Regions from separate parts of the Bacillus sp. BC05(2025) genome, predicted to be linked through region 2. Evidence: riboswitches for the same ligand, from Rfam matches in the RefSeq annotation. Region 2 holds a riboswitch; the other holds the start of a gene.
The links. A riboswitch is a leader RNA that binds a small molecule or an ion and turns the genes downstream of it on or off. The one in region 2 is predicted to bind magnesium.

Region 1: linked by a shared signal. The riboswitch ahead of ACZ76X_RS06550 (P-type ATPase actuator domain-containing protein) and the one ahead of mgtA (magnesium-translocating P-type ATPase) in region 2 are both predicted to bind magnesium.

The regions. Positions count from the first base shown of each region.
Region 1 covers NZ_JBWYRA010000002.1:142,054-158,750, forward strand. The annotation lists gene ACZ76X_RS06505 (glycosyltransferase family 2 protein) at 1-642, opposite strand, end outside; gene ACZ76X_RS06510 (O-antigen ligase family protein) at 617-1,831, opposite strand; gene ACZ76X_RS06515 (oligosaccharide flippase family protein) at 1,835-3,271, opposite strand; gene ACZ76X_RS06520 (sugar transferase) at 3,309-3,947, opposite strand; gene ACZ76X_RS06525 (CpsD/CapB family tyrosine-protein kinase) at 3,966-4,586, opposite strand; gene ACZ76X_RS06530 (YveK family protein) at 4,573-5,316, opposite strand; gene ACZ76X_RS06535 (acyltransferase family protein) at 5,317-6,510, opposite strand; gene ACZ76X_RS06540 (FbpB family small basic protein) at 6,840-6,980, opposite strand; gene ACZ76X_RS06545 (5'-3' exonuclease) at 7,491-8,357, opposite strand; gene ACZ76X_RS06550 (P-type ATPase actuator domain-containing protein) at 8,487-9,212, opposite strand; M-box (ykoK) riboswitch at 9,557-9,722, opposite strand; gene ACZ76X_RS06555 (DUF350 domain-containing protein) at 9,848-10,234, opposite strand; gene ACZ76X_RS06560 (glutathionylspermidine synthase family protein) at 10,231-11,466, opposite strand; gene ACZ76X_RS06565 (hypothetical protein) at 11,470-11,781, opposite strand; gene ACZ76X_RS06570 (hypothetical protein) at 11,865-12,314, shown strand; RNA gene ssrS (6S RNA) at 12,437-12,620, opposite strand; RNA gene ssrS (6S RNA) at 12,642-12,824, opposite strand; gene ACZ76X_RS06585 (sulfurtransferase) at 12,941-13,774, opposite strand; gene ACZ76X_RS06590 (YpbS family protein) at 13,777-14,049, opposite strand; gene ACZ76X_RS06595 (GNAT family N-acetyltransferase) at 14,071-14,538, opposite strand; gene ACZ76X_RS06600 (DUF3931 domain-containing protein) at 14,611-14,865, shown strand; gene ACZ76X_RS06605 (dynamin family protein) at 14,869-16,697, opposite strand, start outside.
Region 2 covers NZ_JBWYRA010000003.1:244,100-260,796, reverse strand. The annotation lists gene argC (N-acetyl-gamma-glutamyl-phosphate reductase) at 1-808, opposite strand, end outside; gene ACZ76X_RS12075 (YqzH family protein) at 1,033-1,218, shown strand; gene ACZ76X_RS12070 (SDR family oxidoreductase) at 1,248-2,042, opposite strand; gene ACZ76X_RS12065 (MBL fold metallo-hydrolase) at 2,052-3,005, opposite strand; gene proI (pyrroline-5-carboxylate reductase ProI) at 3,171-4,010, shown strand; gene sdaAA (L-serine ammonia-lyase, iron-sulfur-dependent, subunit alpha) at 4,062-4,940, opposite strand; gene sdaAB (L-serine ammonia-lyase, iron-sulfur-dependent subunit beta) at 4,959-5,618, opposite strand; partial or broken gene ACZ76X_RS12045 (hypothetical protein) at 5,698-5,955, opposite strand; gene rnz (ribonuclease Z) at 6,336-7,259, opposite strand; gene ACZ76X_RS12035 (DUF3932 family protein) at 7,449-7,700, shown strand; M-box (ykoK) riboswitch at 7,862-8,027, shown strand; gene mgtA (magnesium-translocating P-type ATPase) at 8,361-11,069, shown strand; gene ACZ76X_RS12025 (MgtC/SapB family protein) at 11,143-11,844, shown strand; gene ACZ76X_RS12020 (DNA polymerase IV) at 11,886-13,124, opposite strand; gene ACZ76X_RS12015 (hypothetical protein) at 13,266-13,466, shown strand; gene ACZ76X_RS12010 (tripeptidase T) at 13,511-14,629, opposite strand; gene ACZ76X_RS12005 (GNAT family N-acetyltransferase) at 14,757-15,302, opposite strand; gene prli42 (stressosome-associated protein Prli42) at 15,491-15,583, shown strand; gene ACZ76X_RS11995 (DUF3894 domain-containing protein) at 15,656-15,895, opposite strand; gene ACZ76X_RS11990 (L,D-transpeptidase) at 15,962-16,522, opposite strand; gene ACZ76X_RS11985 (aromatic acid exporter family protein) at 16,539-16,697, opposite strand, start outside.

The DNA of each region.
Region 1 (16,697 bases), on a different contig from region 2:
AGAATTCTCTACAATTCTATACTTCGCTAACACTTGCTGTATTCCTTTCGCTTCATGCCCTTCATGTAATAAGTTTAGCCATAGTGCTGTATCTTCCGGCTGTACATTAGGCATTTCAATATGCGAAATTTTTTCCCGATCAATCATTACTGTTAAACAACCGATAATTGTATTTCCTGCCAAACGATGATAGTCAACAGATTTTGGTACATTCACTTCTCGATTTAGTCCGTTACCGTTTTCATCAATTAAACTATACGATGTATATGAAAAGGCCGCATTCATTTCTTCCATAAATAACAATTGCATCTTCAATTTATGTGGCAACCATATATCATCGCTATCTAAAAAAGCAATATATCTTCCTTTCGCCTCTTCAATCGCTAAATTCCGAGCTTTCGCAGCACCAACATTTTCTTTTAATGATATTAGTCTAATACGCGAGTCCCCATCTATTATCTCTTTAATTTTTGCAGCAGATTGGTCAGTTGAAGCGTCATCAACGATAATCATTTCCCAATCTTCATATGATTGATTCTGTACAGAGAGAATCGTCTCACCTATAAATCGTATACTATTATAAGAAGGTGTTATTACAGAAACATGAGGCGCCTTATTATGTGCTGATAGACATTTTACCATCTATCTTTCCCCTTCCTTCATATATTGAAATGTACTTCACAACCATTGCTAAAAATAAAAAGAACGCTTCGTTAATAATGAGTGACAATGACATCATCTGAAATAAAAATGCAATCATAGTCAATAAAAGATACGTTTTTTCACGAAACAGAGTATACTGCGTTAATTTGAACATTAATATGCATAAAAAAGCACTATATAAAAGAAAACCAATTGTACCCGATTCAGACAAAATTTCTAAAAATGTATTGTGCACATATAATTTTTCATTAAATTGAAACTCATAATAATTCGAAAAATTAAACGCACCAATTCCGATATATGGATTGGATACATAATATTTAAAAGCAGCTTCCCATAATGTAAATCTTCCACTTCCATTATCATGCGAAAAATCAGAAATTCGTTTATTCAATATGTCATCCAATTGGCCACCCATTACACTATTCGATAAACTGAAGATCACTACACCAAACAATAGTAAACTCATTATTATTTTTATTTTTTTTGCAAAACTAGATGTACATATATATACAAAAACGACGAGTACAAGTGCTAATATTCCTCCCCTTGAGAAAGTTAATAAACTTGTCGTAACACATAAAATCAATCCTAAAATGTTCGTCATATTATGTAGGTTTGTCATATAATACATAAAAAATATTGTATTATAAAAAATAAATATGTTAGGATCATCTAGCAAACCAATTAACCTTGGATATCCTCTATCAACTAATAGTCCGGCAAAAATTTCTCTTTCTTCTCCACCGTACAATCCAAAGTGCTGTAAACCGACTATATACAGTATTAGACTTACAATATTAAATATAATTCCTACATAGACAATAGATGATTCAAGTGTTGCTATTTCAACATTTCCTACTAAATTTCTCATTATAAAATAACAACCTAAAACAAGTAGCACACCAAAAATCATACGAATACTAGCATGTAAATATATAGAAAGAATACCACTGAAACAATAGATGAAATAAAATAGTAAAAATACAACTTCATGAAAATATAGCTTTTGAATATGAAAGTTTTTAACTGTTACACAAAAATATATAACTAAAAAAATCATATATATCTTCAGCGAAAATTCAATATATATGTTGTATTTACTTAACATGACAAATAATATTAAGAGCATGATCCATTTCATCGATATTTTCATATTATTTTCCATAGGCTATATCCCCTGTTTCGTAATATAATCCTTTTTGCGTGTTTTTCTTATAAACGAAAGAAGAAGTTTTTTTAGCTCATAATCATATAGGAATATACCAACTACTACGATTAAGGTATTCAGAACGAGCGCAATGAAATGATATGCATGCAATATATATTGCACTCCAATAAAAGTTACGCCAAAATAAATCGTATAAGGTACGACAATTTGAAATACAATTTTCCCCTTCACTACACTTACTGCTATATACCCAACTAAAGCTACAATTTCAAATAAAACCATAGCATAGGCCGCTCCTATCACCCCATCAATACTACTAAAGCTATAAAGCATAATCCCACCTATCACTAATGCTATACATTGCACAACCGTTCTTTTATTTTGACATCCACTCGTTGTTAAGCCGTCAGCTATAGCAATATTTAAACTTTGCAGCACAATGAGAAATGATAATATTTGGAGTGGCTCTACTGCATTTCTCCATTCCTCATGAAAAAATATAGAAATAAAGTATGGAGCTAAATAATATAAACCTATCGTCATACATATTCCCACGATCGCCATTAATTTTATTTGAAGTAAGTTTAATTTCGTATGCTCTTCTAATTTATTCTGATTATAATGCTTAAAGAGCACTGGATAAAACGCCCCTGCAATCACCCCTGGTACTTGATATAAAGCTGCTGGCATCCGATACGCCACCGCGAAAACACCTACCATACTTAATGGCAATGTATAGTTAAGTAAGATAGGTGCTAATTGTGGCGTACTCATTATTAAAAAACCACTAATAATAAAAGGTGTCACTTGCCAAAACAACGCTTTATGAATTACAACTTTCATATTCACATTCGTCTTTCTTTTCATTACATATATGCTGCATATACCACCAATCATATAACCAAATCCATATAAACGCGCAGTTATATAAACTGGTAACTCTCCGAAAATACAAAAACATGTAATGATAATGACAACTGCTGCTGATACAACTTTAATAAGCGCTATATACTTCATACGCTCCGTCAGCTGAAAGTAGGCAATCCCTATATTTTGCCAAGTTAATCCTATTAACATGAAAAACATTACATTTATCATCATGTAAATTAAATTTCTATCCTCATACATATAATGAATAGCAATATAGCCGATTATGGAAATAAAAATAAGTAGAATCATCCTTACTTTTATATACGACGATAAAATCTTCTCTAAGTCTATTCCATCTTTTGCCCCTTCTCGAAGAAACGTATTCGTTAGTCCTAAATCTGTAAAAAATAACATAAAAAACGTCACTGCTATAGCAACACTAAACATCCCATAATTTTGTGCATTAAAAAAATTTGCTAAAGCAATTAAACTCACAGCCTGAAGAAGATTAGCTAAAATTGTGCTATAAAATAGATGGATAATATTATTTAAAATAGATCTACCCATACCTGTTCTCCTTTGCAAGCAACCTACTTACATATATTTATCTTGCACCATTACCATTCAATACGATTAAAACAGTTTTACATAAAATATGAATGTCCATCTTAATCGTTTTCATTTCAATATACTCCATGTCCCATTTCAACTTTGCTTTCGGATCAAGATCATACCCGCCATTTATTTGTGCCCATCCTGTTAACCCTGGCTTCACAATTAAACGTTCCTTGAATTCCGGAATATAGGCATCAAATTGTTTATAAAAATACTCTCTCTCTGGCCTAGGTCCAACAAAAGACATATCGCCTTTTAAAATATTGAAAAGTTGCGGCAATTCATCAATTCTCGTTTTTCTTATAAATGATCCAACTTTAGTAATTCTTGGATCATTTTCATCTGCCCACTGTGGTCCATTTATTTCAGCATCTTTTACCATCGACCTTAATTTAAATACATTAAATTTCTTCCCATTCATCCCTAAACGTTCTTGAAAATAAATTGGAGCTCCTGCTGTTTCGAAAGCAATTATAATACAAAAAAACAACATAATTGGCAGCGTAACTAGTAACAATATGAGTGAAAATATAATATCAAACAAGCGCTTTATACTTCGATTCAAAATACTGGTCTTTTCTTGGGCCGGAATCGTATACAACTTGGCTTGATTTGTTTCACGAATCATAAATCGTTACCCCCACATTCAAGAATATAAAACTATACCTATTAATTCACATTCTTTCTTCTTTATATTTGCTATCACTTTTTGCACAGTACGTAGGGAATCTTTTCTCTTTTTAACCGCTAAGACCACTCCATCGCATTTCCCTGCAATCATGTGCGTAGCAGGAAGCTCAAATACTTCAGAGGAATACAAGAAAATGTAATCAAAATCTTCCTTCCATTTTGCAATTACATAATCAAATTCATCTGTAGCAACTAAAGGTGTACCGGTGTGTACTGTTTTTTTTGCAGGAATACAATATAAGTATTTAGATAAGTTACTAGAGAAAGTTTCATAACTACAGGAGGGATCGCTTATTATATCATTCACTGTTTTCGTATGGTTGCTTTGTAATAATAGATGTAGCTTAGGATCGGAAAAATTCACATCGATAAGTAATACCTTTTTTTTCATTTCTGCAAATACTAGCCCTATATTGACTATAAACGAGGCAACAACGCCTCTATCCTTCGTTGAACTAATTGTGAACACTTGTTTCCCCGATTTTTTTAACTCGTGATACAGCGTATAAAACTGCTCTTTCATTAAAGCATCATGCGGGTCAAATGGAAGCCGTTTCTTTGTCTTAAACATCGACATGCTCACCTCGATATATAGATGATTGCGGATCAACTTCTGTAGATTTCTTTTTTCTTTTCGGTTTCATATTTATGTAACCAATAACAGGGATTGTTGTTATTTTCTCCAAATCTTGTTCGACGTATATACGCTCATCAAAATAATCTCGAAATACAGCTAAACCTACCCCAACAAAAAAACTAACAAGTAAAGAAATAGGGATAATAAGTTGAAATTTCGGAAACAGTTTTTCAGCTTTTTCCTGTAACTCAGGGTCAGTTAATATTTTTACTCCCTGTACATTCGTATACTGCTGAAAGCTTTTTTGAGATTGTTCTGCCAGTGACTTTACAATTTCTTTTACAATTTTAGGATCCGAATCTTTTACTGTAACAGTAACAATTTGTGAATTGTCCATATTCACTACTGAAATCTTTTGAGCTAATTCGTAACTTGATTGCTCTAATTTCAAAGTTTTTTTGACGGTTGAAATAATAAGTGGACTTTTTAAAATATCAACATACGAAGTTACGAGTTGCTTATTTTCCTGTGTTTTATTTGCTGAATTTTCCTTATTAAACTCATCTAAATTCCCAACGAGAATTTGTGTTGAATATTGATATGAAGGCTTTAATACGTACATAGAGATAAGAATTAGAGAAACAGTTAAACAGCACATCGTCAAAATAATTGTTACTATCCTTCTTTTCAATAACTGCTGAAAATCCTTCATACTAATTTCTTGCTTCAATTATTTCACCGCCTTTGTCTGATTCATATTCTGCACATCATTCTTTACAGATAACCCTTTCTTCTTTCTATTCGCTTGCTTTGTTACATACTTTCCGACTCTGAATGCAAATTTTTCTACAAATATATACGAAAGCATTGCAAGTATAAATGAAAAAACGAGTGAAAAAATTAAAATGATAGGCAACGGTAATATTTCATAGAGCATGTATATAAGGGAAAATAACGATATGATATGGTATAAATAAAGACTGTAAGAAATCTTCCCCAAATATAACAAGTATTTATTACGCAGCAAGGATGACAAAGTTGATACTGATAAACTTAATATGACAAATAAACATGCACTTATCGCTACTACGTAGTCTCGCAATATAAAATTATTGAGCACTTTAATTTCTCCGATAAGCCCTTCATACATATAAAGTAAAATCGCTAATAAAAACCATGCAATTTTCTCATTTTTAGTACGATTACTATAAAAAACTATTACATTATTTTTATACTTCGCAACTAGTGCCCCTAGTAAAAACAGTACTGTGTAATGCAGGGTTAATGCATAGCTTGTTAATGTTAAACTTGAGTGAAATAATAATAGAATCACGACAGAACATATACTAAAACGAAACAATGTCAATAACGAATCCCTCAACGTTTTTCGTAAACAAACCATCAAAACTAACGGGAAAATTATTGATATTCGCATTTCATGAACAAGTGACCAAATTACGCTGTTATATGCATCTGTATTATATTTCCCAACCAAAAATATATGCTGCACAATTAGGCTTAAAGAACTTTCAATCGTCCATGAGCGATTAAACCATTCACTTAAATGAGAAATTCCATATTCACTCATTGTAGTTTGGCATAAAATAGCTATAAGTATTGCTACGATATATGGAATATAAATTCTGCATATACGCTTTAAAAGGAAGGACCCATAACTATCGTAGTTATTTTGAATGGATCTATACAAAACAAATCCACTCAAAACAAAAAAGATAATAACAGATTCATTACCACTACTAAAAATTAGACGAGCAGGTGTTTCTTTTAATAGATACATAACAAATGGTTTATTATCTTCATAACTGTAATTTTGAAATACTGAAAAAATCATTAAATGATGACCAATCATTACTACCAATGAGGAAATTCCTCGAATTGAATCCAGTTCTTCATACCTATCCATCGTTTTATATCAACTCCTAATGAAATGATAATAATCATTTCAAAGCGACACCATTATTCATATTCCTCTCCTTTCTTTTCATTCCAATTTTTCATATTAAAATGATTTATAGCGTAATTTTGAATGTATTGTAACATTTTTTGTAATATTATGAATAGTTAATCTTTTTAATTGGTATATACCAATTTCAACCTCGAAAAATGAAAAAATTGGTAGAAAAACACTATGAAAATATCTTGTATATTTACAAAAATTAAAGAGGGAAATATAGTTATTTCAATATAAAACAAAAAAAGATAGCCTTTATCGGCTATCTTTTTTTATTTCATTTAGTTGCTAGAGCCACTATATGCGACATGTCTTTTCTCAATTCTTTCTTCAATTTCTTTCATATTTTCTTTATTATTTAATAGTGATTGTTTATTTTCAATTAATAATTGTTTAAAAGATTTTCTCACTTTTTTTCTCATTTTTTATTGTCCTCCTTGGGGGATGGTTTATATAAAGTGAAACTTTAATCAGTGGGGGTTTTCTTCATCCCCCACTGATTATTAGTTGAACCAATCGGACTTTTATGGGCAGTTGATCCCCCACCTAACTTCTTTGCTTTCGCTGAATTTTGAAGTGGGGGGTCTTACTGCCCATTAAAGTGGGATAAAAGATAAAGAATTATCTGGTTGTTCTTATAATAATTGATTGTTGTGAATTTCATTTGAACTTTACATGAAAATCCCGTTTATTTTCTGACAACTTTGTGAACACGAAAAAAAGATTTATGTAAAACAGTTTTGTAGTTGCTTCATTTCATTACATAAATCGCCATTTACGTCATCTTATATCAATTTACCTTGTCGAAATATTTATATATTTCAAGCTACATTCCATATACTTTCATCTACTAAAATTCTTTTTTTCAAAATTAAAAAAAGGTGTCACCTAGTCAAATTTCGACTCATGCAACATCCTTCTTTTCAAACTATTTACAACATATTGATTAATATTTCAGGTCTTCCCCAATTCATTTCTTCACAAACGAATCGTAGTTTTTCTTCATCCATTGTGTGTAATCCTTCTTCTAGCGAACATGAAATAGGAACTTCACAATGAATTTGCGCTAATTGTAATGAAATATTTAAATTCTCTAAATCACTTTCAATCTTCGTACGTTGCGCTTTCGTTAAAGATGCCACATTTTCTAGTACAGTTGCTACTGTACCATGCTCTTGAATCAGTTTATACGCTGTTTTTTCACCGATACCTTTTACACCTGGGTAATTATCGCTCGTATCTCCCATGAAAGCTTTTGCATGCACGATTTGCCACGGTTCCACACCTTTTTCTTCCATAATTTTCTCTGGTGTGTAATACTCGTAATTTCCAATTCCTTTGCGCAGAAGCATAACTGTAACGCTCTTATCAACAAGTTGCAGTAAGTCCGTATCACCTGTTAAAATGTAAACTTCCGCTTCATTACAATATTGTTTTGCAAGCGTACCGATACAATCATCCGCTTCATACCCTTTCATACCGATAACTGGAATGGACAATTTCGCAGTCATTTCTTGTACTAAATCAAATTGCGGAATTAATTCTTCAGGCGGCGCTGCACGATTCGCTTTATAATTTGAGAACGATTCTGTTCTAAAAGTCGTACTTCCCATATCCCAGCATGTTACGATATGTGTCGGTTCAATTGCTTGCATAGCTGTTAATAAATGTTTCATATAACCATGAATCCCGTTTGTAGGGGTACCATCTTGTCGTTTCATAAATTGTCCGTAGACACTTGTTGCATAAAAAGCACGAAATAATAGTGCCATACCATCAACTAATAATACTTTTTTCATAATTCCTCTCCTACCAAAAAAATAATAACCCCACGTCATCACGTAAGGTTATATAAATAGATTACCATTCTACGTTTTTCAACTTTGTCTATTATACATTGTTTTTGTATATTTAGCATCATTTACACATTAAGACGTTCTACTACAACAAGTATGAAGAATTCCTGAATACGTATTTTTCCCAGTCGAAACAACTACAGCTTTTGCATTTCCACCAACAATATACGTCCCTTTGAAACATACGTTTTCAAGTTCAAGTGGATTATAGTCTTTCATTCGTTTTAAAGGAATAAATCGTTTGCGCTCAAGATGATAGCAGCTTTCAAATTTCTCAACACTTGCATCGCTTCCTGTTAGCACAGATTCATTTACTAATAAATCATTTGCATAAATGATACGTACATCTGCTGGTACTGTATCACCTTCTGAAAGAAAAATCATATCTCCAGGAACAAGCTCTTGTACTGGCAAATTCATCATTTTCAATTCACCGTTTAAACCTGTTGTACTTGAACATTCTACTCGAGACACAGTAATTTTCTCACATTGTAATCCATCACGTACATGTTGTTTTGAAAAACCTGGGATCATTCCACTTAGCTTCATCATAATTTCCGCAATACGAGCTCTTTTTGAAGTTAATTCATTTCGTCCGTATACTTGAATACGTTTTTGTGCCTCTTTCATAGATAATCCGTCTCTTGTTGTTTTAAAATATGCAAATACAGATTTTACATCTCTCGTTGCGATTTCAATTAATAAATCTTTATTTTTTTGAAGCAATGTTTGTTCTTTCATTGATTTTTTACTTAATTTATATGACGTGTTACCCACAGTTTTGTTTGCATATAACATATTATCGTCTCCTCCTTTACAACATAGGAAGAAACGCTTTGTTTCTCGATTTATCCACTTTACTGTGAAAGTGTCTAGCGCTTAAACATACATATAAACGCTACATGATGATAAATATAGAGGGAGGAACAAGTCGTTTCCTGCCTACATCATATATTTTTGATTTGAAGTATATGGGTAACGGAACCGAGTCAGAATTTGACATGCTCCTCACCTCCTTGTTTTCATTTTATAGTTTATACTATGAGATTACTCATAGCTTTGTAACAAAAAGACCTTTACTCCGAAAAGAGTAAAGGTCATGACATACACAAATAAACGATTCCTAATACAATTAGAAATCTACGGACCTCTCCCTCGCCGAGTTTTAGCACTGTATAGCATAGGTACATTACCAGCTACGTTAAGAAAAACCTTAATTCGATCATTCCTGTTGACCCATTGGCGTCTCTCGACATTTTTGGGCAGTAGCATTTCTCTATACAGGAGCCTCACCTAACAGAGACTTATTTTTATTACATAGAAAATGTTACTCTTATTTAAAATAGATGTCAACAGTAGCCTACAATTTTTTCGAAAGGTATAACAAACTAACGTAGACATAATAAAAAACTTTACGTTTAAACGTAAAGTTCTTAATAAGTGATACAACCAGCAATTACAATCCCAATGGAAAGCGATAAAAACATAAGAAAAAGACCAACTGCTTGATTATCTTCTTCAAGACTTTTGTTTATATTAAAGCGCGGTGTAAGCCACTCCGCTAAATAAAAGACGATAATTTGAGCTAAAATCCCAACTGCTCCCCACGAAACCATATCAAGAAGTGAAATGGAATTAGCCGCTGTTGAATATAAAACAATAGCTAACCCAAGTAATCGACCTCCAAGCACATAGCTTACCGCCTTATTTCCTTGAGCCATTAACTTAAATTCTTTTACTTTTGTTGTCACTTCCATTAGGAAAAGCCCAATGCATAAAAGTCCAAGTGTTACTGCTAAATATACTAAAAAATTAATCATGTACTTTCCTCCTTTTTTATACCTACTGGTAAATAGTACGATTCATTACCCGTAATTTTTTCCCCTGCACGAATACCGATACTACTCGCTTTTCCTGCAATTAAAAACGAACCAAACACATACGACAGTTTCTCCATTCCTTTCTCTGTTTCCAAAGATACGACTGGAAGTTCTGTATACTTTTGAAATATCGGCAGTGACGCTTTATACGTTTGGTGTGCATTTTGCATCATAATATTTTCGTCCTTATCACGAATGGTAATTGTATCTCCTTCTCTACCAAATGAAGGTTTTTGAACGAAAGAACCTTTTCCTAAAAATAAATCTGGCTCTAAATATGTAGGTAACATATATTCTTTAATCCACTGTCGTTCCTCATTTGTATAAAAAGCATCCTCTTCCGCTAGCCCCCAAATAAGACACTGAATTGATTTTGGCTGAAGTAAAAATGATGACAAAGGATTTATAATAAAAAGCTTTCCAGATTTCACAAGTTGCAATAGCTCCACACCAACCAAATCTCCAGTTTCAGGATCTTGATCCTCAATTAAATCTTCTATTGGATATGTTTGGCGATATAAAACATCAATTTGCACTCCATCCCTATCCACTAAAGCATCTTTTGTAATTCTAAGTTCTGACATTGGTACTACTTTATTTTCAACGCGGCATAGCTGACTTAAATACATAGTCGTATTCCAATCCTCAATATGCTCATGATGTGCTGTAAAAACAACATTTGGGTTGTCTATTCCCTTTGTCGCTTCCATTACAGCTTTTGTAACACCAGAGGATAGCAATCGCTCTTGACCTAAGTTTGGGTCATCATAACCTAGCTTTTTACAAACTTCCCCATTCATTTGAAAGCATTCCATAATAAAGGTAGGTGTATCACTATTAAACTCAAGCATTTTAATTTGGTTATCGCCTGTTAAAACGAAATCAAATCGTGAAATAACAGATTCAGGATATAATCCTTTCATTCTAATGAACGATAAGCTTGCGGGGGGAAATCCAAATTCGAGAAGCTGTTCGTCACTTAAATTACGCAAAAGTCTAGCAGTCTTAAAAAATATTTTCCCCATTCGTTCAGTTGCTAATTGCAATTGTTTCCTAGTCTCATTTGTTATAGAGAAAACATGAAATAAACTATACTCACATTCATATAGATCCGACCAGAAATCCGGATATATCGAATAAAACTCTTTTCGATCCCTTATGTACTGCGACATATTTTAGCCCCCAAACCCTCCCTTTGAACCGCTTCCAATTCCCCCTTTAAATTCGGCAGACGATTGATACGATTTAAACGCCGATGAATTTTTAAAAGTGGATTTATTTTGATAGTATCGCCCACCATAGAAATAATGCCCACGATAACCTGAACTACTATCATCACACTGCCATACCCCAAGTTCATCATCCCAATCCCAATCTGAACAACTTTTATCATTCGGTTTTGGGGGAAGATCTTGTGCGCAGCCAAATAAGGTGCCAGTCATTAAAGACGTTACGACACCACCAACTAGCCATTTCGTTTTTGTCACCTTCGCACTCCCCTTTTTAAATTCTATTCCTATTATATAGGATGTCATGATAAAGTAGAAGAAAAAGGAAGAAGAGGGATAAAATGCGCTTAGAATACCGACTTAATGATGAAACGAAAGGGTATCCAGCTTTATGGAACTATGCAAATATTTCTAATTCTGAAATCATTGCACGCATGACTTGTGAATATTTTATAAAAGATAAAAATACATATGTTGTCACTGCAACCTCAGTAGATCCAGACGGAACAGCAGTTATATATATTCAACAAGAAACTTTCTCTAACGATCCTTCAGATCCTACTTACTTCCACATCGGTTTTGAAATTAGAGAGCTAAAGGATACAAGTTCAAACTTGATTGAAAGTAAAGATGTATGGAACTATGAAGAAATTTTACCATCTCTTCATTCAGATATTATATATATTCAGCGCGACGGTATGCAGATGGAGTTTACTTTAAATTCAAGAGAAATTGATGAAGACAGAAAATGCTATATTTATTACGGAAACTTCACAGGTGAATCGAGATAAAGCGAAACTTTAATCAGTGGGGGGTTTTCTTCATCCCCCACTGATTATTAGCCCTCACCAATCGGACTTTAATGGATATATATGCAACAAAAAAACCTTACGTATAAAACGTAAGGTTTTTATTTAGCCCCACATATGCCGTTCTCTCTAGATGTCCATAAACCTGCTCTCACAGGTGGATGCTCTCACAAATGTTTGTAACTTCCTTCTTAAAAAGATGGCATGTTAGCTACATTTAAATATTGAACTTCCATATTAAACTTATTGGTTTAAGACATGCATAAGCTACGTACACCGTAGGAATTTTATATAATGTTAGTTGAAATAAGACCCCCGCACGTGCCGCTCCTCGTAAATGTCCAAAAACCCGCTACTCGCAGGTGGATGCCCTCACAGTTACCGTACATCTTCCTCCACAAGGAAGGCTTGATGATGGTCGCTAAATATTGAGCTTCCGTATAACTAACATCGGTTTTAGACATAAATAAGTTACGTACACCGCAGGATGTATTATTTACTTGTCGTTATATTATCACATTGTTTTCAATGTGTAAAATATAAAGTTTTTCGAGCAATCTCTTGCTTGTGACCTTATTTTAATACAAATTATTTTTGCATGCAAGTGATTAATCTTCTTCTTTTGCAATTTGATTTTCTGGGTAAGAAATCCAATCACTCCAGCTACCTGCATACAATTTAACATTTTGGAATCCAGCTAATTTCAATGCAAGGATGTTTGGACATGCTGTAACACCAGAACCACAATATACAATTGTTTCTTTATCTTTTGAAAGACTTCGGAATCGTTCTTGCTGCTGGGATTCATTCTTAAATTGTCCTGATTGTAAAATTCCATCCTTCCAAAAATAGTTTACTGCTGTCGGAATATGTCCTGCTTTTGGATCAACCAGTTCCTCTACACCAGCATAACGTTTTGGCTCTCTAGAATCAATTAACGTAACATCTGCACCTGTATGAATATACTCTCTGACCGTTTCCATCGTTACAAGCATATGATTTTGTACATTTGCATTGAATGCTTTTCGTTTAACAACAGGAATTTCCGTTGTTATCGGTAGTCCATTCTCTTTCCAAGCTGGAAATCCGCCATCTAATATATATACTTTCTCATGTCCTACATAGTTTAATAACCACCAAAGACGAGAAGCATTTGCACTCGCTTCACTGTCATATGCAATTACTGTCGTATGTTCATCAATACCGGCTTGCGAAAGCTTGTCTGCAAACTTCTCAATATTTGGCAACGGATGGCGACCGCCATGTTCTGTTACAGGACTTGATAAATCTAAATTCAAATCAAAATATAATGCATGAGGAATATGTTCTTCCTCATACTTTTCTCTACCCCAATTAGGATTCGCTAAATCAAAACGACAATCGATTATACGGACGTTCTCATCTTCTATATGCTCACGTAACCATTCGACTGTAACTATCATCTTTAACGACCTTCTTTCTCTTTCAAACGACTTACATACTCCATAACCATTTCTTCTGTAACATATTTACGCTGCAAGGTAACACCATTTTTTGCAAGATCATTAATTTGCTTTGTTACAACATTAATGACATCAACCGAAAATTCTTTCCCATTTGACGCAAGAGATACGGCTGCTTCAATAGCTGCTTCACGCTGCGCATCTAATTGTAAACATGCTTTTACACTTTCATTTTGTTTACGAGAATGTGCTGTAATTGCTTTATGTACTTCCATCTTCTCTTCCCCCTAAATAAGTTATACGTTCTCATTCAATTCCATTGCAAGCCGAATCATATCACGGCATACAATCCCATTTTCAATAATCTCTTCTTCATAATGCTTCGAAAAGTAATCAAAATCAATAGAAAAAATACGAAATCCACATTTTTGATATAAAGCAAGTTGTGAAACACTAGAATTGCCTGTACCAACTTCAAGTTTTGACATACCATATCCTTTAGCGGTTTCTATGGCATGACTTAATAGCTTCTTTCCAATCCCTTTTCCTTGCAAATGCTCTACAACCGCAATATTCATAATTTCCATCGTTTTCGGCCTTGTTTCCAAAAGAACATATACACCGATAACACTCTCCTCTTGCTTAGCTACATATGTTAAGCCTCTTTGTACATATGTATCAATTTGCCTCTCACTTGGATCAGCAAGCAATAATAAAGGTTTCGGTATCGCTTCTTTCGGAATTGGTTCTATTACTACACTCATAAAAAATTCCCCTTTCTCTATTGTTCTAAACCCTCCTTGTCTACCATAAGTAATAGAAAGGAGGGATTCATCATGGACAACAATGAGAAAAAATGCAACGTCATCTCTATTGATGGAAAGAAGAAGAAAAGCGACACGTATTCCTATCCAAAATTAGTAGTAGAAAACAAAACATATGAATTTTCTTCATTCGTCTTATGCGGTGAAACACCAGACGGCAGACGACTCGTTCTTACTCATATGATTTCTACCGATGAATTTGCTGGATTTGTCAAATCTTTAGATACAGTACTGCAAAAGAAAATTGAACGAATCTTTTTCTCATAACAGCTACATCACATATATTTCTTTTTCAATCTCCACTAACTGCTTTTGCAATTGTTCTTTACTTTGTTCATATAGTGATACATCAATCGTTTCAGCCAATGCAAATAATATACTTTCATAATAGTTCATCACATCTTGCTTCATCACTTTTTGGAATAAGTTCCATTTCAAATCCCATTCTTGCTTATAATGATGAACAAATAATTCTTTTTCATCAGCTACATAGTTTGATACGAATGGCTCCAATACAACTTTAGCCTCGTCTTGCATGAAGGCTTTATCATTTTTTTCAAAAAAGCTTTTTTCATTTTTGAAATGTGCCAATGCTTTTTTGAAATCTTTTATTTCAACTGAAGGGAACGGTTCTTTATGTGTAATATCTTTATATTCATATTCCACTGTTCCATTCATAGAAATTGACTCATTTTCTACTTTACAGTTCACCACAATTTCATTCTTTGCGCGCTTCATCGCTTCATCTATCCATTTTTCAAGGCGTAATGATGTCGCACGCATTTCCTGTAATAAATCATGTTGAATAAATGCTACTAGTTCCATAACGCACTGTTGCAACTGCACTTTTACATTTCCATCCGTTCGAAGCGATGCTGGATTAATAAATTCAGTAAACACATCGTTATAACGTAGGAACAGACGCTGTTGTACGTAATAAAGCAATTCCTTCACTTCATTTTGCATCGCCTGCTCTTCAGCAAGCACACTATATGATGAAATAATATGAAGTAGTTGATCACGCTCTGCTTCATATTTTTTCGTTTGCTTCTCTTTCTCTTCATTCCCCTGCTTTGCACCATTTATCATATTTAATAAAAGCTGATCTGCCCCTTGCAATGCACCATATAAAGCATGAACAGATACGAGCATTAAATCTCTCATCATAAAGGATGTAAATGATTCCTCAAACTTAGCAATTCCAGAGTTTTGTAAAATACCGTATTTCTCTTTTTCAATATTTTTTCCTTGTTTCTCCTCAAGCGCACATAAACTTGAAATTGCAAATAAACGCGGGTTTCTAATACCGTATTGCAACAGCTGGTCTGCGATATACCCTTTTACCATTTCAAGCTCTTCTTCAGACTCTGCTAAATCGGCCGCATTAATTAAGAAGAACATTTTATCAAGAGCAAAAGTATCCTTTACACGCCCAAGCTGAATTAAAAATTCACGGTCAGCACGAGAGAACACATGATTATAATATGTTACAAATAAAATAGCATCTGCGTTCTTTATATACTGGAACGCAACGTCTGTATGACGGGCGTTAATAGAATCTGCTCCAGGTGTGTCTACAAGCGCTACTCCTTGCCTTGTTAATGCACAATCATAATACAGCTCCATGTACTCAACAAAACACGATTTTTCTTCATTCGCTACATAATCAGAAAACTCTTCTAATGTAACTTGTACTTGTTCTCCTAAATGAGCAGAAACCGTATCATACCCTTTTTGTACCGCTCGTAAAAAGCTAAATGTTGTTTTTTGCTTCCCAGTTGGTGAAGGATATTTCATAACTTTTTCAATTTGTGCTAACGCTTCGTCCAACGTAGTAATTTCATAATGAAACAGCTTATAAACAGCTTTCATATCTTCTAATAGAGCCTGCTTTGATTTAAATTGAACCATTACTGTTCCGTGTGGTTTTTCCTCTGTAACCGGCAAAATTTGATTAATCGTTGCCGTCGTCGGATTTGGTGATACAGGAAGTACCTTCTCCCCAAGCAACGCATTGGCAAATGATGATTTTCCGGCACTAAAAGCTCCGAATAACGCTACTGTAAATTGTTTCGTTTCCACACGACGCCTTTTTTCTA
Region 2 (16,697 bases):
GCGATTGCGTATACGTTTCTTCATATAATTTTTGAAGTTGTTCTATTTCCATTTCTCGTTTTACTTTCGCATAAAGTGTAACCATAATCCCCCGTGATATCGGTATTAAATGTGTACTAAACGTGATTGGCTTCGTTTCCCTATTCCACTCCGCGAGCATTTGCTCGATCTCAGGAACGTGTTGATGCTCATTTACTTTATAAATACGCAGGTTATCGTATAACTCAGGAAAATGAGTCATTGTCGTTGGCGTTTTGCCTGCTCCAGATACTCCTGATTTCGCATCAATGATAATGGAATCTTCTTCAATTATGCCGCTACGAACTAACGGCAATACCGCTAATAATGCAGCTGTAGCAAAGCATCCTGGGTTTGCAATTAAATCTGCATTTTGAATCTCAGACCTTTTCCATTCACTTAACCCATATACAGCTTTACTAAGAACTTCTTCTTTTGCAGATGTCCTTTTGTACCACTGTTCATATATAAAAGGGTCTTTCATACGAAAGTCTCCAGATAGGTCAATTACTTTTAAACCTACTGCTAATAATTTTGGAGTTAGCTCTGCTGATACTCCTGCCGGGGTTGCCAAAAATACAATTTCTGCTTCTTTCACTATTTCCTCTGCATCAATTTCTTGTAACGTATGAACAAGAACATTTTGAAAATGCGGATATACATTTGTTATACACTCACCAACTTGCGAAAAAGAATGAAGAGATGCTATCGAAAAATATGGATGTTGCTCTAATAACCGAATTAACTCAATACCTCCATACCCAGTTGCTCCAATGATCGCGACTTTCATATGCTCCTCCTCATATCAATTCTTTAAATTAAGTATGATTATAATATTGTATATTTATAGAGTCAATTAAATATTTATAAATTTAATAAACTTTAAAAACTTAATTTTACTAGAAAAACAATATACAGAGCAGAATTTTTATACATAAATAGTGTATAGTAGTTTTTTTATTTCACTTCAAGTACAATAAAACAATACATGTATACATACAGGCGGGGAAAAACATGAATGAGAAATTAATTGAGAAAATGATTATAAAAAGTTTTCAGCAATATCAATGTAATCCTATGTCAAATGAGGATCAGGAAATGCTTATTAAACATATTCAAACGATAATTCATTCAAATACTGAAATTGATGTATACGAGGCAGTTGAGGATATCGTTTACGATTATGTGACGGGAAAATAAAAAATAGGAGATTTCCAAATGGAAATCTCCTATTTTTTACTTAATGATTTGCCTGCAATACGCTCAAATAAACCTGGGAATAAAGCATACAGCTTCGGACCAATGCCCATCCACTTCGGTAAGTTTACTTCACGCTTTTTCGTTTGCATCGATTTTACGATTTGCCCTGCTACATATGTTGGTTTTAACATGTATCGTCCCATATTTTTCACATATGTACCGGATTGATCAGCTATTTCAAAAAAGTTCGTATCGATTGGACCTGGATTAATTGCTGTTACGAAAATATTTGTACTAGATAACTCCATGCGTAAACTATTCGTAAATCCTAATACTGCGTGTTTCGTCGCTGCATACGCACTCGATTTCGGAGTTGCAATTTTCCCAGCAAGTGAAGCAATATTAATAATATGACCTTCGTTTCTTTTCACCATATAAGGTAGTACTGCTTTCGTACAAGCTACTAACCCAAATACATTTACTTGGAACATATCTTTCACTTCATCCATTGACGCATCTTCAAACGTTTTAAAAATACCAAATCCCGCATTGTTTACTAATATATCAATACGTCCCACTTCCTGTAATACCTTTGAAAAAACAGAGTGTACTTCCGTCTCTTCACTTACATCTAATACATAATAATAGCAAGGCGTATTATAAGTTTCTTTAATTTTTTCTGCTAATGCTTTTAATTTCTCTTCTGTTCTAGCCATTAATACTGGCGTTGCCCCTTGTTCTGCAACTTGCATTGCAACTTGCTCCCCAATTCCACTAGAAGCACCTGTAATGACGATTACTTTATTTTGTAAACGTCCCGTCATTGCTGTCACCTACTTTGCATAATAAATCAATTGTTGCGAAGATTCATCAATCATCACTTGTTGATTATATGCTAAAAAGTCTAATTGTCCAACCGTTTCTGAAATAGTAAGTGGCAATTGCTCCTTATATAATACTGGAAATAGTTTTACACATACTTCAAAGGCTGTCATTGGTTTTTCCTTTAATAACTCAAGCACTTTAAACGCACGTGTTTCTTGCTTTTGTAATCTCGTTTCAATAAGTTGTTTCACATTTAGAACATCTTCTCCATGTCCCGATAAAATGCGCGAAATATTCATTTCACTTAAACGCTTTAACGTTTGATTATATTGTAATAACGGGCGTGCCCTTTCTGTTTGTCCCTCATATGGTGGTTCTAATATTGGATTCGAAGAAATATGACTAATGAGAGCATCCCCGCCAATTAGTATTCCATCAGATTCTCTATATAATGAAATATGAGTGGAAGCATGACCTGGTGTTTCAATCACTGTAAAACCAGGCATTGAATCAATACGATCTCCCTCTCTCACAGTATGCGTTAACGATCTATTACAAGAATATTTCAGTGTCCTTGTCGTCAACAACGCCTCGTCTTTCAAAAATGCTGCTGGAACACCAAATTGTAAAGCTGTCTCTCTAAAAAATTCATGATATCGCTTTAAAAATTCTGGATTTTGTGTGATCCAAGGCTCATTCCAAGGGTGTCCAATAATGTTCGTCTTCTCAGAAAATATATTTAAAAGCCCACAATGATCCGCATGATGGTGCGTAATGACTACTGTTTCAATATCTTCTATCGTATATCCTAATGTACTTAATTGACTTTCTAACGCATTTCTTGCCTCTTCTGTATTGGTCCCTGTATCAATTAATGTTAATGTCTCCCCCTCAACTAAAAACACATTCACAGTTTCAACTGCAAATGGTACAGGAATCTCCATTCGGTGAATCGCCGTCATGCTTAGCCCCCCTGTCTCTTTCCGGTTCAAAAATGAATACTTCTTCAGTTTACAACTTCCTTATATATTTGTCATTATTTTCAGATAAAAAGAGGTGTTTCCTAAAAAAAAACGAATGTATGTACATTTATAAGAATTTCTAACCAAAATTAAAGGAGGAACATCATGTCTATTCAAAACATTTCCTTTCTCGGTGCGGGCTCTATTGCTGAAGCGATTATTGGTGGCTTATTACATGCAAATGTTGTGAAAGGCGAACAAATTACTGTAAGTAATCGTTCTAACGAGACAAGATTACAGGAACTACATAACAAATACGGTGTCAAAGGTACACATAATAAAAAAGAACTACTTACTAATACAAATATTCTTTTTCTAGCAATGAAGCCAAAAGATGTTGCAGAAGCCCTTACCACTTTTAAAGAAGACATACATAATAACCTGCTCATTATTTCGTTATTAGCAGGTGTTTCTACTCATTCAATTAGAAATCTACTGCAAAAGGACGTTCCGATTATTCGTGCCATGCCAAATACATCTGCAGCTATTTTAAAATCAGCTACTGCTATCTCACCTTCAAAACATGCAACAGCGGAACATATTCAAACTGCCATCGCTTTATTTGAAACGATCGGTCTCGTCTCTGTTGTAGAGGAAGAAGATATGCATGCTGTCACTGCATTATCTGGAAGTGGGCCTGCTTATATTTATTACGTAGTGGAAGCGATGGAAGAAGCTGCAAAAAAAATCGGTTTAAAAGAAGATGTTGCAAAGTCACTTATTCTTCAAACGATGATTGGTGCTGCTGAAATGCTAAAAGCAAGTGAAAAACACCCGTCTATTTTGCGAAAGGAAATTACCTCTCCTGGTGGAACGACCGAAGCAGGTATTGAAGTATTACAAGAACACCAATTTCAACAAGCGCTTATTTCTTGTATTACACAGGCTACACAACGATCGCATAATCTTGGGAAAACATTAGAACAACTAGCAAAAGAAAAATAAAAAATGGAGCTCAATCTTACTTGAGCTCCATTTTTTATAAATATATATTGTTTAGTTATTAGTCTTCCCAAAAATCTCTTCTTGCAGACGGCGACCAGTCGGTGTTGCTGCAAGTCCACCTTCAGCTGTTTCACGAAGTGCTACTGGCATCGTTTGTCCAATTCTAAACATCGCCTCAATTACTTCATCACATGGGATGGTACTCGTTACACCAGCTAATGCTAAATCAGCTGAAATCATCGCATTTGCAGCTCCTGCTGCATTACGTTTTACGCAAGGTACTTCTACAAGTCCTGCAACAGGATCACATACTAAACCAAGCATGTTCTTTAATGAAATTGCCATCGCTGTAGCTGCTTGCTCTTGTGTTCCACCAGCCATTTCAACTGCAGCTGCAGCTGCCATTCCACTTGCTGAACCAACTTCAGCTTGGCATCCTCCCGCTGCACCAGAAATACAAGCGTTATTGGCAACAACCATACCGAAAGCTCCCGCTGTAAATAAGAATTCAATCATTTCTTCACGTGTAGGCTGCAATTTTTCTCTTAGTGCAAATAGTACACCTGGCACTGTTCCAGCAGACCCTGCTGTTGGTGTTGCACAAATAATTCCCATCGCTGCGTTTACTTCATTTGTTGCAACAGCTTTACTCACTGCGTCCAAAATCGTATCTCCAGATAAGCCTTTTCCACTCTTCATATACGCCTGGACTTTTACAGCATCTCCACCAGTTAAACCAGTTGGTGATTTCACACCGCGAATACCACGTTCTACTGCTTGCTCCATCACGACTAAGTTCTTTTCCATACCAGCAATTACTTCTTCACGTGAAATACTTCTTGTTTCCATTTCACATTGAATCATAATTTCTGCGATTTTTACATTTTGTTCTTTAGCTTGCGCCACTAGTTCCGCTGCGTTCCGAAACATGGTGTGTCCCCCCTGCAATTATTCCATAATAGTTACTTGACAAATATTTTGTTGCGCTTTTATTTCTTCAATCACTTCATCTGCTAATATTTCATCTGTTTCGATGACCATAAGCGCTCTTCTTCCTTTTTCTTTACGAGAAACACTCATTGTACTAATGTTAATCTCGTGTTTCGCAAGGATTGAAGCTACTGCTGCAATAGCACCGAAGCGATCGTTATTTACAATAAGTAGTGCTGGACTCGTGCCTGATAATTGAAGATCGAATCCATTTAATTCTACAACTTCAATTTTACCGCCACCAATTGAGCAAGCAACAACTTCAATTTCTTCTTCACCTTTATACAAACGAATTCTCGCTGTATTTGGGTGAGGTGCATTTGCATCTTCTTCAATGAATTCCACTTCAATTTCGCGCTCTTTTGCTATGTCTAGCGCCTCTGGAATACGTAAGTCATCTGTTTCAAACCCTAATATCCCACCTATTAGCGCTACATCTGTACCATGCCCACGATACGTCTTTGCAAATGATCCATATAATGAAATGCTTACTCTTTCTGGTTCATGACGAAACAGCTGGCGAGCAACTTGCCCCATTCTTGCTGCGCCTGCTGTATGTGAACTTGATGGACCAATCATAACTGGACCAATAATATCAAATACTGAGCGATACTTCATCATAACTCCCCCTAAACCTCTATGAAAAAATTTTTTACTATTCTATTAAGCTACCAAATCGGTTGCTTTTCCAGTTGTACTACAAATTTGTTTCGCTATACGAATTGGATCGTTTTTGAATAACAGTGAAACAATCTATCCTGAAATAATACTAGTTGTAATAATAAATAAGAAACTTAGCATTACCTTCATTTAAAAATAATATAAGCTAATCCACAATAAAGTCTGGTAGCAATCCAAAGTTTAACACAGAACCACTTACAAGGATAGCATAAACAAGTGAAACTATAATCAGTGGGAGTTTTGTCCATTCCCAATGATTATTAACCCACAACAATCGTGCTTTTACGGGCAGTTATCTCTCGCCTACATTCCTCGCATTCGCGAATTTTGAGGTAGAGTCTCACTGTCCATTAAAGTGGGATAAATTATAATCTGCCCTCATTATAACTTGTTTTTAATAAAACGCTTACTTTTAATGAATTTTAAAAGTTCTGAATAAAAATCCATTTTTGCTATTTGTATCACTCGTATGTCGTCTGACTTATATAACAGTTTTTCTAAATAATCGATACTATGTATTTTTATCCTATATCTTCCCATCATTAAAACTTTCTGTTTCATCTAATATAAGCATAAAATGATAACAGTTTTATTTTAATTTTTTTTAGAAATAAAAAAATGGCAACCTCTCGTCACCATTTTTTTATACCATTATTATCTTTCTACTGGAAATGATTTTAAATCCGTAGCTATTTCTGTATTAGAAAATAGTTCCCTTGCCTCTTTCAATAATTCCTTATACGTATCACCTTGATAACGAGAACTAATATGGGTCAATATTAATCGTTTTGCATTTGCTTGAAGTGCAATACTCGCAGCTTGTTTAGAGGTGGAGTGAAAATAATCATACGCTTGTTGTTCATCTTCTGCTGCGAAAGTTGCTTCATGAACAAGTACATCAGCGTCTTGCGCCAACTCTCTACTCGCTTCACAATATCTTGTATCACCTAAAATGGTAATAATTCTTCCCTTTTGAGGTGGGCCGATAAAATCTTTTCCATTTAATATTGTACCATTTTCTAATTCAACTACTTCTCCATCTTTTAAACGTTTAAAGAGTGGACCTGGTTTCACACCCATCTCCAGCAATTTATCGACTAAAAGGGCGCCTTGTATATCTTTCTCTATAATACGATATCCAAAGCATTCAATACCATGTGACAACCTTTTCGTTTCCACATGAAATTCATTATCCTCAAACACAGTACCTTCTTCTGTTATCTCAATAATTTCAAGTGGGTATTTTACATGTGTCGTACTTACTGATAATGCCACTTCAATAAATTGTTTAATTCCCTTTGGTCCATACACGGTTAAAGGTGTATTCCCTCCTTGAAACGAACGGCTTCCTAATAAACCGGGCAATCCAAAAATATGATCACCATGTAGATGCGTAATAAATATTTTTTCAATGCGGCGTGGACGTACTGATGTATGTAATATTTGATGTTGCGTCGCCTCGCCACAATCAAATAACCAAGTCTGTCCTCGTTCTTCTAACAATTGCAAAGCAATTGCTGAAACATTCCTTCCTTTCGAAGGAACACCTGCACCAGTTCCTAAAAATACAAATTCCACTTTCTTTCCTCCAGCTCTTTATATAATCTACCTTTCATCTTACGGAATGTTATTTCAAATGGCAAATCGAATTTACATAACCAATCATCTAGACAACTATATATCACGAACGTTATACTCAAAAAACTTAGCAATTGTTCGTGTTTTGTGTTAAAATGATTATACTACATTTTAAGGGAGCGTTTTATTATGAAAGAAGCATTTCGTTTACAAACTGATTTTTCATCTTCATTTGATCGCTGGGTAAGTTCTTTCGTGTCTGATCACCCAGCACAATTAGAATGGACGACTTTGAAAGAATTAATCCATGAATATACAACAACACACACAAATGATTCGTTACCAACATATATTTCTTCAGCTTTAACATATTACGCTCAACGCGTTTCAACAACAAACAGTTCAGAAATTGTTATTTTTGAAAATGCTACAATCTCATAATCTATAAAAAAAGCACTGCAATCAGTGCTTTTTTTATGTCATTAAAGTATTTATTTTTCCTCTTTTTTCCTACTATATAGCCATCATAAACCTATTTGATTTTTCAAAAAAAGATATTGACACTACAATTTTACAGTGCTAACATTCAACATGTAATTGAATATGGTCTCTGTTAGGTGAGGCTCCTGTATAGAGAAACGCTGCTGCCCAAAAATGTCGAGAGACGCCAATGGGTCAACAGGAAAGGTCGGAATGAAGGCCTTTTTTAACGTAGCTGGTTTCAGTACCTATGCTATACAGTGCTAAAACTCAACGAGGGAGAGGTGCACATATTTTGTCATACACAAAAACTGTTTTTATCTATGTTTACTAACAGTATTTGTTACGGACTCTTTTAACTGCGAATTCAGACCTTTACTCGTTTTGAGTAAAGGTCTTTTTACGTATATATGCACCTTACTATGAAACAAACATAGCATATTCGGAAACTACTAAATTGTACGGAGGTGAGGAACAGTTGGCAATTGATGATTCGGCCCAGATACCCATATGTTTTACGTTAATATTTCATCATGTAGGTAGGAAAGAAACTGTTCCTCCCCATTTTAAATAGTCGAGTAACAGCTTGTTTCCTCCTTCATGAAAAAGGAGGAACTATCAATGTTAAATTTACAAAGACAAGAAACAAAACATTCATACGATCAAGATTGTATGAAAACAAATAACAAATTATTAGTGGAAGTCGCAACGCAGGATGCAAACAAAGCGTTACGACTTTTAGAAACAACAGAAAATGGACTCTCTAAAGAAGAAGCGTCTCATAGACTTTCTTTATATGGCCCGAATGAAATCGCTCATAATAAAACATCGCCGTGGTACGTTCAATTTCTATTAGCATTTAAAAATCCATTTATTTTTGTTTTATTAGCTCTCGGCGCACTCTCTTTTTTCACAGATGACATACAAGGAACCCTTGTTGTATCTGTAATGGTAATACTAAGTGCAACGGTTCGCTTTTTACAAGAATTTCGTTCTCAAAAAGCTGCGGATCAGTTAAAAGCTATGGTTCGAACAACGGCAAGCGTCTTTAGAATAGATGGATTTGTACACGAAACAAAAAACGTAATGTATCTAAAGCGAAATGATACAACGGAAATTCCCATTGAAGAACTTGTACCTGGCGATATTATTTCACTTTCAGCCGGTGATATCGTCCCGGCTGATGTGCGTATTTTATCAGCTAAAGATTTATTTGTGAATCAATCCTCTTTAACTGGGGAAGCACTTCCTGTAGAAAAGTACGAAAACTGCTATCATACAGAGAATAAGCATATCTTACCGAAAAATACGAAAAAAAATTACAATCCACTCGATATGGAAAATCTTTGTTTTATGGGTACAACTATTGTAAGTGGTAGCGCAAAAGCTGTTGTCATCTCCACAAGTACGAATACGTATTTTGGCTCGTTAGCAAAACAGGTAATCGGTAAGCAGCGCATAGAAACAAGCTTTGATAAAGGGGTAAATAAAGTAAGCTGGCTCTTAATTACATTCATGCTGATTATGGCACCTATCGTACTTCTCATTAACGGCTTTACAAAAGGTGATTGGCAAGAGGCTTTCTTCTTCGCTATCGCAATTGCTGTTGGTCTCACACCTGAAATGTTACCAATGATTGTAACTGCTAATTTAGCAAAAGGTGCCGTTAACATGTCTAAACAGAAAGTAATTGTAAAACAACTAAATTCTATTCAAAACTTAGGTGCTATGAACATTCTTTGTACCGATAAAACGGGAACTTTAACAGAAGATAAAGTTGTACTTGTTCACCATTCAGATCCTAACGGTAATACATGTAATCGTGTATTACACTTTGCCTATTTAAATAGTTTCTATCAAACAGGATTGAAAAATTTAATAGATAAAGCTGTTATGGAGTATACAGAAGAAAACCAAAAGTTTAATCCATCCATTTTTCAAAAACTAGATGAAATTCCATTTGATTTTGCTCGCCGGCGTATGTCTGTCATCGTGAAAGATATTTCAGGTGAACATACAATGGTTTGTAAAGGAGCAGTAGAAGAAATTTTATCTATTTGTAACTACACTGAAGTAGATGGAAAAGTTGTTTCTCTTACCGATGACATGCGCTCAAATGTAAAACAACTAAGTGAGACATTCAATAGTGAAGGTATGCGTGTCATTGCTGTAGCTTATAAAAAAGATAGACCAATAAATGATAAAGAGTACGCGGTACAAGATGAAAACGATATGATTCTCGCTGGATATATTAGCTTTTTAGATCCACCGAAACCATCTGCGGCTACCGCCATTCAAGCATTACAAAAACATGGTGTACAAGTGAAAATTTTAACTGGTGATAACGAAATTGTGACAAGAAAAGTTTGCAAAGAAGTTGGATTGAATATCGGTGAACCTGTCCTTGGTTACGAAATCGATTCTTTACCTGATAAAGCATTAGCGAAATTAGCCGAAGAAACAACTGTATTTGCTAAACTAAATCCAATGCAAAAATCACGCATTATACGAGTATTACAAGAAAACGGACACACTGTAGGTTATATGGGAGATGGCATTAACGATGCCGTAGCGTTACGTGAAGCTGACGTTAGCATTTCTGTTGATACTGCTACCGATATTGCAAAAGAGTCTTCCGACATAATTTTACTTGAGAAAAGTTTGACAATATTAGAAGCTGGTATTCTAGAAGGACGCACTACATTCGGAAATATTTTAAAATATATTAAAATGACAGCTAGTTCTAACTTTGGAAATGTATTTAGTGTGTTAGTAGCAAGTGCTTTCATCCCCTTCTTGCCTATGCTTGCCATTCACCTTTTAATTCAAAACTTACTTTATGATATTTCACAATTGTCTATTCCATGGGACAAAATGGATAAAGAGTTTTTAGAAAAACCAAGAAAATGGGATACTGCAAACTTACGGAACTTCATTATTTGCATCGGTCCTATTAGTTCCATATTTGATATCATCACATATGTAGTTATGTGGAACGTCTTCGGTGCGAATACAGCTAGCGAACAATCATTATTCCAATCTGGTTGGTTTGTCGTTGGATTGCTAACACAAACTTTAATTGTTCACATGATAAGAACACAGAAGATTCCGTTCATTCAAAGTACTGCATCAACACCAGTCGTTTTATTAACCGCTCTTATTATGGCAATCGGAATTTATATTCCATTCTCACCACTTGGTGCAGCCGTTGGTTTACAAGCATTGCCACTTAACTACTTCCCTTGGTTAGTAGGAATACTATTAGGCTACGCTTTTTTAACACAATTCCTGAAAAAGCTTTATATTAAAAAGTTTCATAGCTGGTTGTAAAAATAAGAATGAGTGGGTATTCCCCGCTCATTCTAAAAAACATAACACATATTTATATATGGAGGTGACCATGATGGTATGGTATGACATTTTATTAAGATTATGTATCGCAATTATTGTAGGTGCTTGCATCGGAATGGAACGACAATGGAGACACAGGATGGCTGGTTTACGGACAAATGCTCTCGTATCACTTGGTGCCTGTATATTTGTTTTATTATCCGTCATGCTTGATCATGATGCTAGCCCATCCCGCATTGCTGCTCAAGTCGTTAGTGGCATTGGCTTTTTAGGGGGTGGCGTTATTATTCGCGATGGTTTTAGTATTAGAGGGCTAAATACGGCAGCTACTTTATGGTGTGCAGCTGCTGTCGGTACTCTTACAGGCGCCGGTTTCCTCGTTGCAGCTATATTAGGTGCAACCGGCGTGTTACTTGCAAATATACTCCTTCGCCCAATAGCTCTTTTTATGAATAAAAAATCAAAAGAAGAATCACCAGAACAAACGAACTACTTACTTTCCCTTACTTGTTCAGAAGAAAATGAAGCACATATTCGTTTTTTACTTATGCATATGGTAAGTACAGAAGGACTCGGTTTAAAAGAGTTGTATAGTGAAGACGTAGATTCTAATCAAAAGGTGTGTATACAGGCTACATTACATTGCAAGACAAATGCTGCTATCTTAATTGAAAAAATAGTGAGTAGAATGCTATTAGAATCTGGCGTTACTGGAGCTGGCTGGAAGACTTCTTTAGATTTAGAAGCGAGTTAAATATGAAAGGTGTCATGATATTCACTACTCCATGACACCTTCTACATAAATTTATTTTCTAATTTTTGTTGAAAAGACTTTTCTTGCTTACGTAATAGTTGACTACCTCGTTGTAAAATCGGCATTCCATATTTATTATTAATTTGATCGATGACAGCTAGTAGCGGCTCTTCTTTTGCATCTTCTTCAAATGAAAATAAATCTAATTGTTTCACCGATTCTGTCTTCCACTCTATTTCAGTAGCTGTAACACCTAGTAAGCGAACGGAATCACCATCCCAATGTTGCTTCCATAAACGAGAGGCTGCCTGGAAAATATCTCGTTCTTCCCAAATGGCATTTTTCAATTGCTTACTCCGCGTTACTGTCCGCCTATCATGATATTTAATCATAATTTGAATATTATAGCTGACAAGAGTTCGCTTTTTTAATCTTTTACTCACTGATTTTGATAGTCGTTCTAACATATCAAGTAATTCTTTCTCTTCATCCATATCCTTTGAAAAAGTCATCGAGTTACCAACACTTTTATGTTGTCCCATTTGACTCGGATCAACTTCTCTATCATCCACACCTTTTGCACGCTTTTGTAAATCAACACCGTGCTTTCCAATTTTAGCGCGAATGATATGTTCATTTCCTTTTGCTAACTGCTCAATTGTTTGTATATGAATATCATTTAATTTTTCAGCTGTTTTTTCTCCAATTCCATGCATCGCTCCAACTGGAAGTGGCCAAATCATTTCTGGAATATCTCGTTTTCGAAGCACAGTAATACCGAGAGGCTTTTTCATATCAGAAGCTGTTTTTGCTAGGAAAAGGTTCGGAGCAATCCCAATGCTACAGGGTAGCTGTAACTCTGTTAATAATGCTTGTTGAATCATCTTTGCAATTTCAAGAGGCGAACCGAGTGCGTAGCAATCTGTAATATCTAAATATCCCTCATCTATAGAGACTGGTTGTATTTTTTCCGTAAAGCGGGAAAGGATTTGAAACATTTGAAATGAAGCTTCACGATATAATATAAAATTAGGATGCCTTACAACTAATTGCGGGCATAACCTTTTTGCTTCCCAAAGAGGCATCGTTGTACGTATTCCATATTCTCTCGCCTCATAACTACATGTTATGATAATTCCTTTTCTTTCTTTTTCATTTCCAGCAACCGCTAACGGCTTTCCTTGTAATGATGGATCATGAGCAATTTCAACAGATGCGAAAAAACAATTCATATCTACATGTAAAATAACACGACCCTTTTTCGGATACATTTCTCGCATAGTACTCACTCCCTCCAAAGAACATTTGTTCCTTTATTATACCAAATTCATGCACAATATAATAATTACTTATTCTTTTTATCCTTATTTTTGCTATACTTAATATGAATATGGATATTTTTGTAAAAGGAGTGATCTATTATGAAATCAAACAGTAACCTCAATTATACATTTCTCGTTATTATATTAATCATCTTAATTAATTATTTATTACTTCCTATTTTTGATATTAACGTAGCAGGGATTCTTCCAAGTCTACTAGGCATTATAACAAAGGACATACTGCCATGGATTTTCTTGTATTGGCTTATCCGTCTTGTAAAAGCCATCGAATCAAAATAAAAAGCGTGTAAATCCCTTGTGATTTACACGCTTTTTCTATTACATTACTTCGCTACTTCTTCAATAATTGCAACAACTAATTCTGCTGTTTTCGCTAATTCTTCAACAGGAATCTTTTCGTTTGTTGTATGAATTTCTTCATAACCAACCGCTAAGTTAACTGTTGGAATCCCGTGTCCTGCAATTACGTTTGCATCACTTCCGCCACCACTTTGGTGAAGAGAAGGTGTACGACCAATTTTTTCAGCTGCACGTTTTGCAACTTCTACAACGTGATCGCCATCAGCAAATTTAAATCCTGGGTACATAACGTTTACTTCAACGTCTGCGTGACCGCCCATTTCTTTTGCAGTTGTTTCAAATGCTTCTTTCATTTTTGCAACTTGTGCTTCCATTTTTTCATTGATTAAAGAGCGCGCTTCTGCAAAGATTTGCACGTGATCGCAAACGATATTCGTTTGTGTACCACCTTCAAAACGTCCAATATTTGCAGTTGTTTCAGAATCAATACGTCCAAGTGGCATCTTCGCAATTGCTTTCGCTGCGATCGTAATTGCAGATACACCTTTTTCTGGTGCTACACCAGCGTGAGCTGTTTTCCCGCGAATAATCGCATTCACTTTCGCTTGTGTTGGAGCTGCAACAACGATTTCACCAACTTTTCCATCGCTATCTAATGCATAACCGTATTTCGCTGTAATGCGCTCACGATCTAATGCTTTTGCACCAACAAGACCAGATTCTTCTCCAACTGTAATAATAAATTCAATTTTACCGTGAGGAATATTTTTCTCTTTTAAAACACGGATTGCTTCGAACATGGATGCTAATCCTGCTTTATCATCCGCACCTAAAATTGTAGTACCATCTGATACGATATATCCATCTTTAATAGAAGGCTTAATTCCATTACCAGGAACTACTGTATCCATATGAGAAGTAAAGTAAATTGTATCAACACCATCTTTTGTTGCTGGTAATGTACAAATTAAGTTACCTGCACCATGCCCAGTAACAGCCATTGTGTCATCTTCAAATACCTCTACACCTAAATCTGTGAATTTCTTTGTTAATACTTTGCAAATTTCTGCTTCAAATTTCGTTTCAGAATCTACTTGTACTAATTCCATAAATTCATTTACTAAACGTTCTTGATTAATCATAAGACTGCGCCTCCTGCACTACCATTATGTATGTAACACTATTAATTATAACAGAATTTCGCAAAAGTTTCGAAATACAAGACAAAAAACAGACGGTTTATATGTCTAGATAACCATCTGCTTTCTATTACTCATTTAACAATACCCAGCGCATATGATCTTCCCACACTCCGTTAACCATTAGCATCTTCCTAGACACACCTTCATATTGAAAACCTATCTTCGTCACGACTTGTATAGATGCTAAATTTCGTGGCATAATCGGTGCTTCTATACGATGTAATTGAAATTCCTCAAAAGCAACTTGAATCGCTTTTCTAAGCGCTTCCGTCGTATAACCTTTGTTTAACTCTGCCTTATCTAATTTATAGCCGAGTACACAAGATTGATAAATTCCGCGAACAATTAAATTAAATGAAATACATCCAATTATTTTCGTATCATCACCCTTTTTAAAAATCCAAAGCCTGATGATTTTACCTTCTGCGATCTCTTTTCTATCCTTTTGCAACTTTTTCTTTTGATAATCTAACGTAAAAAAATCATCCGGTCTATACTCTTCCCAAGCTTTTAAAAATTCACGATTTCTGTCGTAATATTGAAGAACTTTTTCAGCATACGACTCATCAATTTCCCTTAAATGTAAACGATTTGTTTCATATATTTTCATCATCGTATCTCCATTCTTCAGCTTGCATAACAAAAAACTTACACTCCATCATTTTATATATTCTCTACATACATACAAATTTCCTGTTATACTTTACACGTACTTCTCGAATTTTGTCATTTCTCTCCCCTTGTCCACAATATCATTTCTCGTTACAATGATATTGTACTGATTTGCAAGGAGGTATAACGATGCATAAAAAAGCTCAAAAAGTTATGGTTTATGTAATGCTAATTTCTATGCTTGTAACAACATTACTTGCTGGCGCGAGTATGTTTTGGTAAAAAGGACGATGTGTTCGTCCTTTTTTTACTTTTTACATATAACAAAATAAACCATCTCGATATCGAGATGGTTTATTTTATATAAAGCACAATCGCTACAATACTAAAGGAAAATGACATTACAAGTGCTATTACAAAACTTGTATATTGTTTTTGCTGAAATGCTCCAATAACAAAAGTAAGATTGAGTAATGCCATACATACAATCGCTACAAGATAAGAACATATATTAAAAGTTGCCAACATGAATGTAATAACAAATAGAAATCCCATTAAAAATTGCATATACGAAATTTTTGGATTCAAGTACATATGAGCAACCCCTTTATCTAATTTTATCTTTCTATACTCTCATTAACTCATGGTTATGTACACATGTCAAGACAACTTATTACAATAGAAAAAGCCAACCTTTTCGTTGACTTTTTCATATGCAAGGGCTCCTTTTTCTTTTGCCAATTGCTGAAATGACTTTTTCGATTTTACAATCCATACTTTCGTTCCAATTGGAATGCGATCAAATAAATATTCCACATCATTTTTCTTCATTCTTATACACCCTTGTGAAATATACTTTCCAATTGAACTCGGTTGGTTTGTTCCATGTATTCCATACTTACTCCCATCAGTTCCTCTTGCGTTAAATCCCATCCACCTAGATCCAAGTGGATTTTTCGGTGATCCCCCTGGAATATTCTTCGCAATATAATATGGGTCCTTTGCTTTCATGACAATATCAAAATTTCCCTCTGGAGTTAATTCATTTGTTTTCCCTGTCGCGACTGGAAAAACTTTTTGAATCTTTCCATCGTCAATATAAGCTAATTTATTCGTCGCTTTATTTACAATAATAAAAGGATCCCCGGCACGTGGATTATCACCAAGAGGCCAAATAGGTGATAAAGAAAGACATAATATGAAAGAGAGAAGATACGGCATAAATAATTCCTACCTTCTATATAAGTTCTTTTATATTATTCTTTCCCTTAAAACGACTTTTAATGAGTAAATATTGTTCCATTTCATATACAAGTTGAACAAGTTTCGCACGTATCTCAAATTCTTCGCGTGTAACTGGCAGTGGCATGTCCCTAAATAATTCTCTCATTTCTTG